Regions from separate parts of the Micromonospora sp. CNB394 genome, predicted to be linked through region 2. Evidence: riboswitches for the same ligand, from Rfam matches in the RefSeq annotation. Region 2 holds a riboswitch; the other holds the start of a gene.
The links. Region 2 has a riboswitch for cobalamin ahead of C569_RS0113880 (prenyltransferase/squalene oxidase repeat-containing protein). Riboswitches for the same ligand answer to the same signal wherever they lie in the genome.
Positions count from the first base shown of each region.

Region 1: linked by a shared signal. The riboswitch ahead of C569_RS0116310 (ribonucleoside-diphosphate reductase subunit alpha) and the one ahead of C569_RS0113880 (prenyltransferase/squalene oxidase repeat-containing protein) in region 2 are both predicted to bind cobalamin.

Region 1 is NZ_KB895837.1:81,826-86,008, forward strand. It holds gene C569_RS0116310 (ribonucleoside-diphosphate reductase subunit alpha) at 1-1,677, opposite strand, end outside; cobalamin riboswitch at 1,793-2,008, opposite strand; gene C569_RS0116315 (PrsW family intramembrane metalloprotease) at 2,130-2,975, shown strand; gene C569_RS0116320 (LysE family translocator) at 3,010-3,633, opposite strand; gene C569_RS0116325 (acyl-CoA thioesterase) at 3,637-4,149, opposite strand.
Region 2 is NZ_KB895834.1:21,911-26,093, reverse strand. It holds gene C569_RS0113890 (terpene cyclase/mutase family protein) at 1-395, opposite strand, end outside; cobalamin riboswitch at 533-674, opposite strand; gene C569_RS0113885 (hypothetical protein) at 757-1,242, opposite strand; gene C569_RS0113880 (prenyltransferase/squalene oxidase repeat-containing protein) at 1,278-2,321, opposite strand; cobalamin riboswitch at 2,419-2,565, opposite strand; gene C569_RS0113875 (FUSC family protein) at 2,814-3,917, shown strand; gene C569_RS0113870 (helix-turn-helix transcriptional regulator) at 3,963-4,183, opposite strand, start outside.

The DNA of each region.
Region 1 (4,183 bases), on a different contig from region 2:
CAGTCCGGCGGAGGTCTCCAGCGCGGTCAGCAGGATCTCCTCCTGCACGCGCGTGGACAGCTCCTTGGCCTGCGCCGAGTCGAACGGCAGGCGCAGCGTGAAGAACGCGTCCTGCAGTCCCATCAGGCCGAGCCCGACCGGCCGCCAGCGCGGGTTCGACGCCGCCGCCTGCTCGGCCGGGTAGTAGTTGATGTCGATCACCCGATCGAGGAAGACCACCGCCGTGCGGACCGTCGCGCGCAGCCGCTCCCAGTCCACCCCGTCGGCGGTGACGTGGGCGCCGAGGTTGACCGACCCGAGGTTGCACACGGCGGTCTCGGCGTCGTCGTTGACCTCCAGGATCTCGGTGCACAGGTTGGACAGGTGGATGACGTTGCCCGGCTCACCGGTCTGGTTGGACAGCCGGTTCGACGTGTCCTTGAACGTCATCCAGCCGTTGCCGGTCTGCGCGAGCGTGCGCATCATCCGCCCGTACAGGTCCCGGGCCTGCACCGTGCGGACCGCCTTCTTCTCGGCGGCCCGGTACGCGGCGTCGAACGCCTCGCCGTACAGGTCGGGCAGCTCCGGGGCGTCCGACGGGTCAACCAGCGACCACTCGCCGTCGGCCTCGACCCGGCGCATGAACTCGTCCGGGATCCAGTTGGCCAGGTTGAGGTTGTGCGTACGCCGGGACTCCTCGCCGGTGTTGTCCCGCAGCTCCAGGAACTCCTCCACGTCCGGGTGCCACGGCTCCAGGTAGACGCAGGCCGCGCCCTTGCGCCGGCCGCCCTGGTTGACCGCGGCCACCCCGGCGTCGAGCGTCTTGAGGAACGGCACGATCCCGTTGGACCGGCCGTTCGTGCCCCGGATCAGCGCGCCCCGGCCGCGCACCCGCGACCAGGAGATGCCGATGCCGCCGGAGAACTTCGACAGCTTCGCCACCTGGTGGTACCGCTCGTAGATCGAGTCCAGCTCGTCGCGCGGCGAGTCGACCAGGAAGCACGACGACATCTGGGTGTGCCGGGTGCCGGAGTTGAACAGCGTGGGGGAGCTGGGCAGGTAGGCGAGGGTGGACATCAGCCGGTAGAAGCCGACCGCCTCGCCGGGGGTGCGGGACAGCCCGCAGGCCACCCGCAGCAGCCAGTACTGCGGCGTCTCCACCACCAGCCGGGACTCCGGGTGCCGCAGCAGGTAGCGGTCCGCCACCGTGCGCAGTCCGAAGTACTCGAACCGCAGGTCGCCGTCCGGGTCCACGGCGTCGTCGAGCTTGCGGGCGTGCCGGGCCACGAACGCCGCCGTCTCGTCGCCGATCAGCCCCAGCCCGTGCGCGTACGCGATCGACTGGCTGAAGCTCGCCACGCCCTGACCGCGGACCTCCTTGTCCACGTACGCGGCCAGCAGCCGCGCCGCCAGCTTCGAGTACTGCGGCTCCTCGCCGATCAGCTCCGCCGCGGTCTGGATCGACAACCGGTCCAGCTCGGCGGTGGTCGCCCCGTCGTAGAGCCCGCTTATCGTCTTGGTGGCCACCCGCAGCGGGTCCACCTCGTCCAGGTCGGCGACCCAGCGCTCCACCGCCCGGACGATCTTGTTGACGTCCACCGGCTCGGCGCCGCCGTCGCGCTTGCGTACCCGCATCGCCGGCCGGCGGACCTCGGACCCGCCGGTTCCGGACGGGGGACTCTCCTGTACGACCGTCATGACCTCTCCTCGCTGTCACCGTCCGGAGACGGCGGGAGACGCCAACGGGCGCGGCGCAACGGCCGTCCCGGCTGCTGGCGTCGGTCGTCCCGCGCGACCTCCGACCGCCGTACGCGGAGGCGCACGGCGCGCTGGCAGGTCTTCGGACTCGCGGGCCCGACCGGGGTCGCCGGCCGCCTACTGGCCGTCGCTTCCCAGGCCGTGGCCCAGTGCTGTTGACGGCTGTCGTTCCCACTCACCGCTGCGGGGCAGTCCCGGACTTCCACCGGGTTCCCTCTTGCCTCGGACGGACCAGTGAAGGCCCGGCCGAACCAGCTGCGAGAGCCACCATATATGGCGGTGAGGGCTTCCTTGCAACACCAGATGTCGTGTCGGCGTGTCGGATTGATCTCACCGTCCACTGTGCCTACCCCCGATGCCGCGGCTCGCCGCCGGGCGCGATACTCGGCGGTATGGGGAATACCGGACGCCGCTGGGCGTGGGTGGCGGTCCTGCTCGTCGGCGTCGGGCTCCACCTGCTGGTGCTGGAGACACTCGCCGGCACCGGGACCGTCACGTTCGTGCCGGCGCTGATCCTGCTCGGCGCGTCCGTCGCACCCGCCACGTTCCTGACCTTCGCCCAGGGGCGGCCGGCGCGCCGCCCGGTCCCCGGCTCCGTCGTCGGCGTCGCCGCGCTGCTCGGCGGCGTGATCGGCGTGGTCGCCGCCGGCTGGCTGGAGTACGGCACACTGCACCGCCTCGGCGTCCTGCCGATGGCGCTCGTCGGGCTGGCCGAGGAGACCGCCAAGCTGATCGTGCCGGCCGGCGTCCTGCTGCTGTGGCGGCGGCACCGGTCCCCGGCGCAGGGGCTGGTGATCGGCGTGGCCTCCGGCACCGGGTTCGCCGCGCTGGAGACCGTGGGCTACGCGTTCGCCGCGTTCGTCGGGTCGCAGGGCAGTCTCGGCGCGGTGGAGCAGACACTGCTGGTACGCGGTCTCACCGCGCCCGCCGCGCACCTGGCCTGGACCGGGCTGACCGCCGCCGCGCTGTTCACGTTCGCCGCCGCGCCCGGTGGCCGGAAGCTGGCGGCGTTCCTGCTCACCTTCGCCGCCACCGTCACGCTGCACACCTGCTGGGACACGTTCGGCACCCGGCCCGCGTACGTGTTCATCGGCGGCGTGTCGCTGGGCTGGGTGCTGCTGCGCCTGCACCTGGACCGCGAGCGGCCGGCCGTGTTCCGGGCGCCGGCGGAGCCGAACCGGGACACCCATCATGATCATCGCCAGTTCGCCGAGGTGGCGGGGTCGGAGCACCTCTGATGCCGCCACCTCGGCGTGATGGAGTCGGTGCGTCTCAGCCGGCGGCCAGCCGGACGCCGAGCGCCACGAAGGCGACCGCGCAGAGCCGGTCCACGCGCCGCGACCAGCGGCTGTCGCCCCACCGGCTGGCGAACCGCCCCGCGCCCACGCCGAGCACCAGGTCCACGGCGAGCTGCACCGCGACGAACAGCACGCCGAGCAGCACCAGCTGCGCCGCCACCGGGCCCGACTCGGGCCGCACGAACTGCGGCAGGAACGCCACACTGAACAGGATCATCTTCGGGTTGAGCAGGTTCGTCAGCAGCCCGCGGCGGAACGCCCGCCCGGCGCCGCCGTCCGGCCGGTCCGCACGCGCGCCGGGCCGGCCCGTGCCGCGCAGCGCCCGCAGCCCCAGCACGATCAGGTACGCCGCACCGGCCCACCGGATCGCGGTGAACAGCACCGGGGACGCGGCGATGACGGTGGCGAGCCCGGCGACCACGGCGGCGACGTGCACCGCCTCCCCGGCGGCGACCCCGAGCGCGGCCACCGCGCCCGCCCGCGGGCCGTACCGGGTGGCGTTCGCGAGCACGAACATCATGTCCGGTCCCGGTGTGAGCATGAGCACCACGATGGCGGCCAGGTAACCGGCGAGCGTGGCCGCGGAGAGCCCGAGCACCGCTCAGCCCTCCCCGGCGCCGTCGAGCAGCGCCCGGCGCAGCGCCAGCCGGTGCTCGCGCCGGATCTGCGCCTCCCGGTAGCGCCGCCGGTCGCCCTCGGTCTCGGTGCGCAGCGGCGGCACCGGCCGGGGCTGCCCCTCGTCGTCCACCGCCACCATCACCAGATGCGCGGTGGCCACGTCCACCGGCGGCACCGCGCGGTCCCACCGGTCCGCGCTGACCTTGACCGCCACCTCCATCGAGCTGCGGCCGGCCCAGGTGATCCGGGCGTCCACGTGCACCACGTCCCCGACGCGTACCGCCCGCAGGAACGCGGTCTCGTCGATGGCGGCGGTGACGGCCGGGCCGTCGGAGTGGCGGGCGGCGACCACCCCGGCGACCGAGTCGATCAGGTTGAGGATGCGCCCGCCGTGGACCGTGCCCATCAGGTTGGTGTGGTGCTGGTCCATGATCTGCGACAAAGTCAGGTGCGAGGCCGACGGTGGTCGGCCGGTGAGCGTGATGGCGTCGGGCACTGTGCGGTTCCGTCCTCGCAGAAGCGGACCGCCG
Region 2 (4,183 bases):
GTGGGGTCGGCGCCGGCGGCGGAGGCGGCGTAGAGCAGCTTGGCGGTGGCACCGCCGTCGGTGAAGCCCTCGAATCCCCAGTCGTCGTAGCTGTTGTAGGAGCGCACGTGCTTGGCGACCTGCGCGGTCGCCGCCGTCCGGGTGGGCGCGTCGACGCCGGTGGCGGACAGTGCGACCAGGCCGTCGACGGTCAGCCCCCAGTCCTCGGGGGTGAACGGGCCGGGCAGCGAGCCGTCGGTGAACTCGCCGGCCAGCCAGGACGCGGCGTCGCGGGCGGCCGTGACGTGGGCCGGGGTGGGTGCCGCGACCACTGTCAGCGGAGCGCCGGTGATCATGGCAAGGGTCGCCACCGTGGCTGTACCGAGACCGGTGGTGAGACGCCGGGACAGGGGCATCAGGGGTGCCTTTCGCAGAGCGGTCGGTGAAAGCTCCGGAAAGCACCCCGAGAAACGGACACCCCGCTCCGCGTGCTGCGGTGGGCGGGGTGGGCCGGACCTCGGTGGCCCGGACTTCACCGTGTAGACCTCGACAGTGGAAGCCGCTCGTCCCGGGCGGGGCATTCCGGCTCGCGAAAAGGGGACTCTCGCTCACGGTTGCGGGTCAGCGCCGGCTTCGCACCGGCTTCCCCCCGCACGGGACGTATGCAGTTGTGTGCCCGGCGTGCACCGGGTGCCGACACCGTACCGCTCGGGCGCGCGACGACGCCAGAGCGCAGACCGGCACCCGGTGCGCCGCTTGTCACACCGCTGCCGCGGCTCAGGGTGCGGCGATACCCGGCGGGGCGCCCGCCCCGAAGGACCAGCCCTCGACACTGCCCGGCGCGGGGTTGTAGCTGGTCGCTCCCGAGGTGCTGTAGGACCAGGAGCCGCCGCTGGGTGCGTGCCAGTACGACCAGTACGCGGTGACCGGCGGGGTGTTGACGCACGGCTCGGTCGCGGCGGTGGGCTTGCCGTTGATCCGGCAGACGAAGGCCAGACCCCAGCGGGCGGTACCGGTGACGGTGAAGCCGGCGGCCTGCAGCGCGGCCAGGCCCGTGGCCGGGTCACCGGGGGCACAGCCGACCTGGACACCGCCGCCGAGCGCGGCGAAGTCGACGACCACTGTGACTCCCGAGGTGCCGACGCAGGCGGCGGCGTGCGCCGCCCGGGGCGTGGGTTCGACGGCGGTCAGCGCGACGCCCGCCACGACGGCGGCCAGCAGACCGGCCAGCCAGTTGCGGACTGTGGAACGGGGACGGAACACGGATCCTCCTGTGATCGGGTGAGCGGCGAGAGGGTTCACGGGCAGGTAGGCGCCGGTGCGCCGGAATCGGCGCCGGTGGCCGACAAGCGGGCGTACCCGGTCCCGGTGAGGCCGAGGACGGCCTGCGCGGTGGCCCGGGGTGCGGTGGCCGGGTCGAAGCCGCCGCCGTCGAAGTCGACCGCGCCCCGGTCCGCCGGTGCGGCGGCGCAGCCGAGCTGGAGACCGGCGAGGAAACCCCGGGCGCGCGCCCAGGCCAGCGGCCGGTGGCCGTCGCGCAGGGCCTGCGCGGCGAGGCCGGTGCTGTTGGCGTTGGGCGTGCCGGCGACGTTGGTGAAGCCGCCGTCGGCGCCCTGGACGGACACCAGCCAGCGCACCCCTGCGGCGGCGTCGGCCGGACGCCCCGCGGCGCGCAGCGCCTGCGTCGCGAGCGCCGTGGCGTCCACGTCGGACGAGCAGACCGGCTGCGCGGGCAGCAGCGGGTAGCCGCCGTCCGGGCACCGGGTGCCGGCCAGCCAGGCAGCCGCCGCAGGAGGCGCACCCAGCGCGGTGCGGTCCAAGGCGAGGATCGCGAAGGACTGGCTGAACGCGTTGCTGTAGTCGCCGTACGCGGAGCGGTCGCTGAACCGGCCGTCCGGCGTCTGGAGCGAACGCAGCCGGGCGATCAGGTCCACCCCGCCGACGTCGGCCGGGTCGCCGCCGCGCACCTGCACGGCGAGCGCGAGCTTGGCTGTCGCACCCGCGTACGCCTCGGAGACACCGTCGCCGAGGTAGCCGTCGCGGACGTCCGGCCGGGTGACCCAGGCCAGCGCGTCGGCGCCGTAGTCGTCGGCGGCGCCCGCCGCGGCGAAGGCGAACACGGCGTCGAGGGTCAGCCCCTGGTCGGGGTAGGCGACACCGTCGAAGACCACCTCGAAGCGTTCGCCGTCGACGAGTTGCCGGGCGAGCCAGCCGGCGGCGGCCTCCGGGCGGGTGACTCCGGCGCGCTCGGGTGCGGCGACGGCTGGTGTGGTGAGGGTGAGGGCGGCGAGCACGCCGCAGAGGAGCGCGAGCAGGCGGTGCCGGCTTCGGCGGACGACCATCGGAAGCGCCTTTCCGGCCCGGCGGTCGTCGAAAGCCCTACCGACGCGGCAACGCCGGGTCGGTAGGGACTCCGACCCGTGGGCCACGACGGGTGGGGAGCGGATGCACGCGTACGACGGGTATTCGGGCTCGCCGCCCAGAGTCCACTGGACGGCCTACCGTTGCGGGCCAGCGCCGGATTTCGACCGGTCTTCCCCCGCACGTACGCGCGTTGGTTCAGTTGTCGCGACAGTCTTATGTGGCCGCTGCTCCGATGTCAATGCGCCAGGAGCCGGACACGCGCCGTGACGGGTGGTCGGAGTCGGCGTTCTCACGTCCGCCGCCGTCGGAGAGGGTCGTGGCAGCCCTTCCGATCGAACTGGCGGAATCGTCGCCCCGGCCGGCGTCCGTCACCCGGGCGATTGAGCAGGTCACGGCCGGGGTAGTGGCCCTCCTCGCGGAAGATCAATCGGCGGCCCGTCCCGGTCCGCCCGGCGAGAGGGGTACCACCGGTGCGGACCTGGGTACGCGACGCCGCCGCGCGGTTGCGCGGCGAGGCGATGACGGTGGTCGAGCTGACCGCCGCCGCTGTGGTCGCGTGGATCGTGGCGGCGGTGGTGATCCGTCATCCGGACCCGTTCTTCGCACCGACCGCCGCGCTCGTGGTGCTCGGCGAGTCCCGCGGCCGGCGGCTGCGGCAGACCGTCGAGATCCTGCTCGCCGTGGCAGCCGCGGTGCTCGTCGCGGAGCTGCTGGTGTACGCGCTGGGCCCGGGCACCGGGACGGTCCTGCTGGTGCTGCTGCTGACCACCACCACGCTCGTGGCGATCGGGGCCCGTCGTGCGCTGGTCGTGCAGGCCACCGTCTCGGCGATGTACCTGGTGGTGGTCTCCGCGCCGAACGGGACGCTGATGCCGTTCCGCTTCGTCGACGCGCTCATCGGCGGCGTGGTGGCGCTCGCCGCCAGTCAGCTGATGGCCGCCCGCGACCCGCTGGCGCCACTGGTGGCGCAGGCCCGGCGCAGCTACACCGACCTGGCCGACCTGCTCGACCGGGTCAACGCGGCACTGCGGGGCTGCGACGAGGACGCCGCCCGCGCCGCGCTGGACCGGGCGCGGCAGGTGGACGACTGTGTCGCCGAGATGCAGGCCGCGGTGCTCGCCACCGGCGAGACGCTGCGGCTCGGACTGCGCCGCCGGCACCTGGGCAAGCTCGCCGAGGTGGAGGCCACGTTGCGGCAGCTCGACTACGCCGCCCGCAACATCCGGGTGCTGGCCCGGGCCGGCGTTACCCTGACCCGCCGGCACACCGCCACACCGCCGGAGCTGGCCGCCGCGATCGGCGCGCTGACCTCCGCCGTACGGTCGGCTGGTGAGGCCATGGCCCGCGACCTCACCGGCGCCGACGCCGACCGGCACGCGCAGCGGGCCGACGCCGCGGCCCTGGAGGCGGTGCGGCTCGCCGCGGGCCTGCTGCGGACCGACTCGCCGCTGCCGGTCACCATGATCGTCGGGCAGATCCGGGCGACCGCGATCGACCTGCTGCGCGGCGTCGGCCACGACGACGTGACGGTGCTGGACCGGGTGGACGAGGCGCTCGGCCTGAGCCGGGCGTGACACCCGTCGGCCGCCGGAGCCGACTCGCCAGCGGCTGACAGGACGCTACGTCGTGAAGTAGGCGGCGCTCTCCGCGTCGGCCGGGTAGTAGGACTCGATCGCGATCTCGTCGACCGTGATGTCCATCGGGGTGCCGAACGTGGTGATGGTCGAGAACAGCCGCAGCTCCCGTCCGCCGACGCGAAGGATCATCGGTAGCACGACGTCCGTCTCGATCCGGTGACCCGGCGTATCGTCCGGCTCGGGCGCCAGCAGCTCTTCGTAGA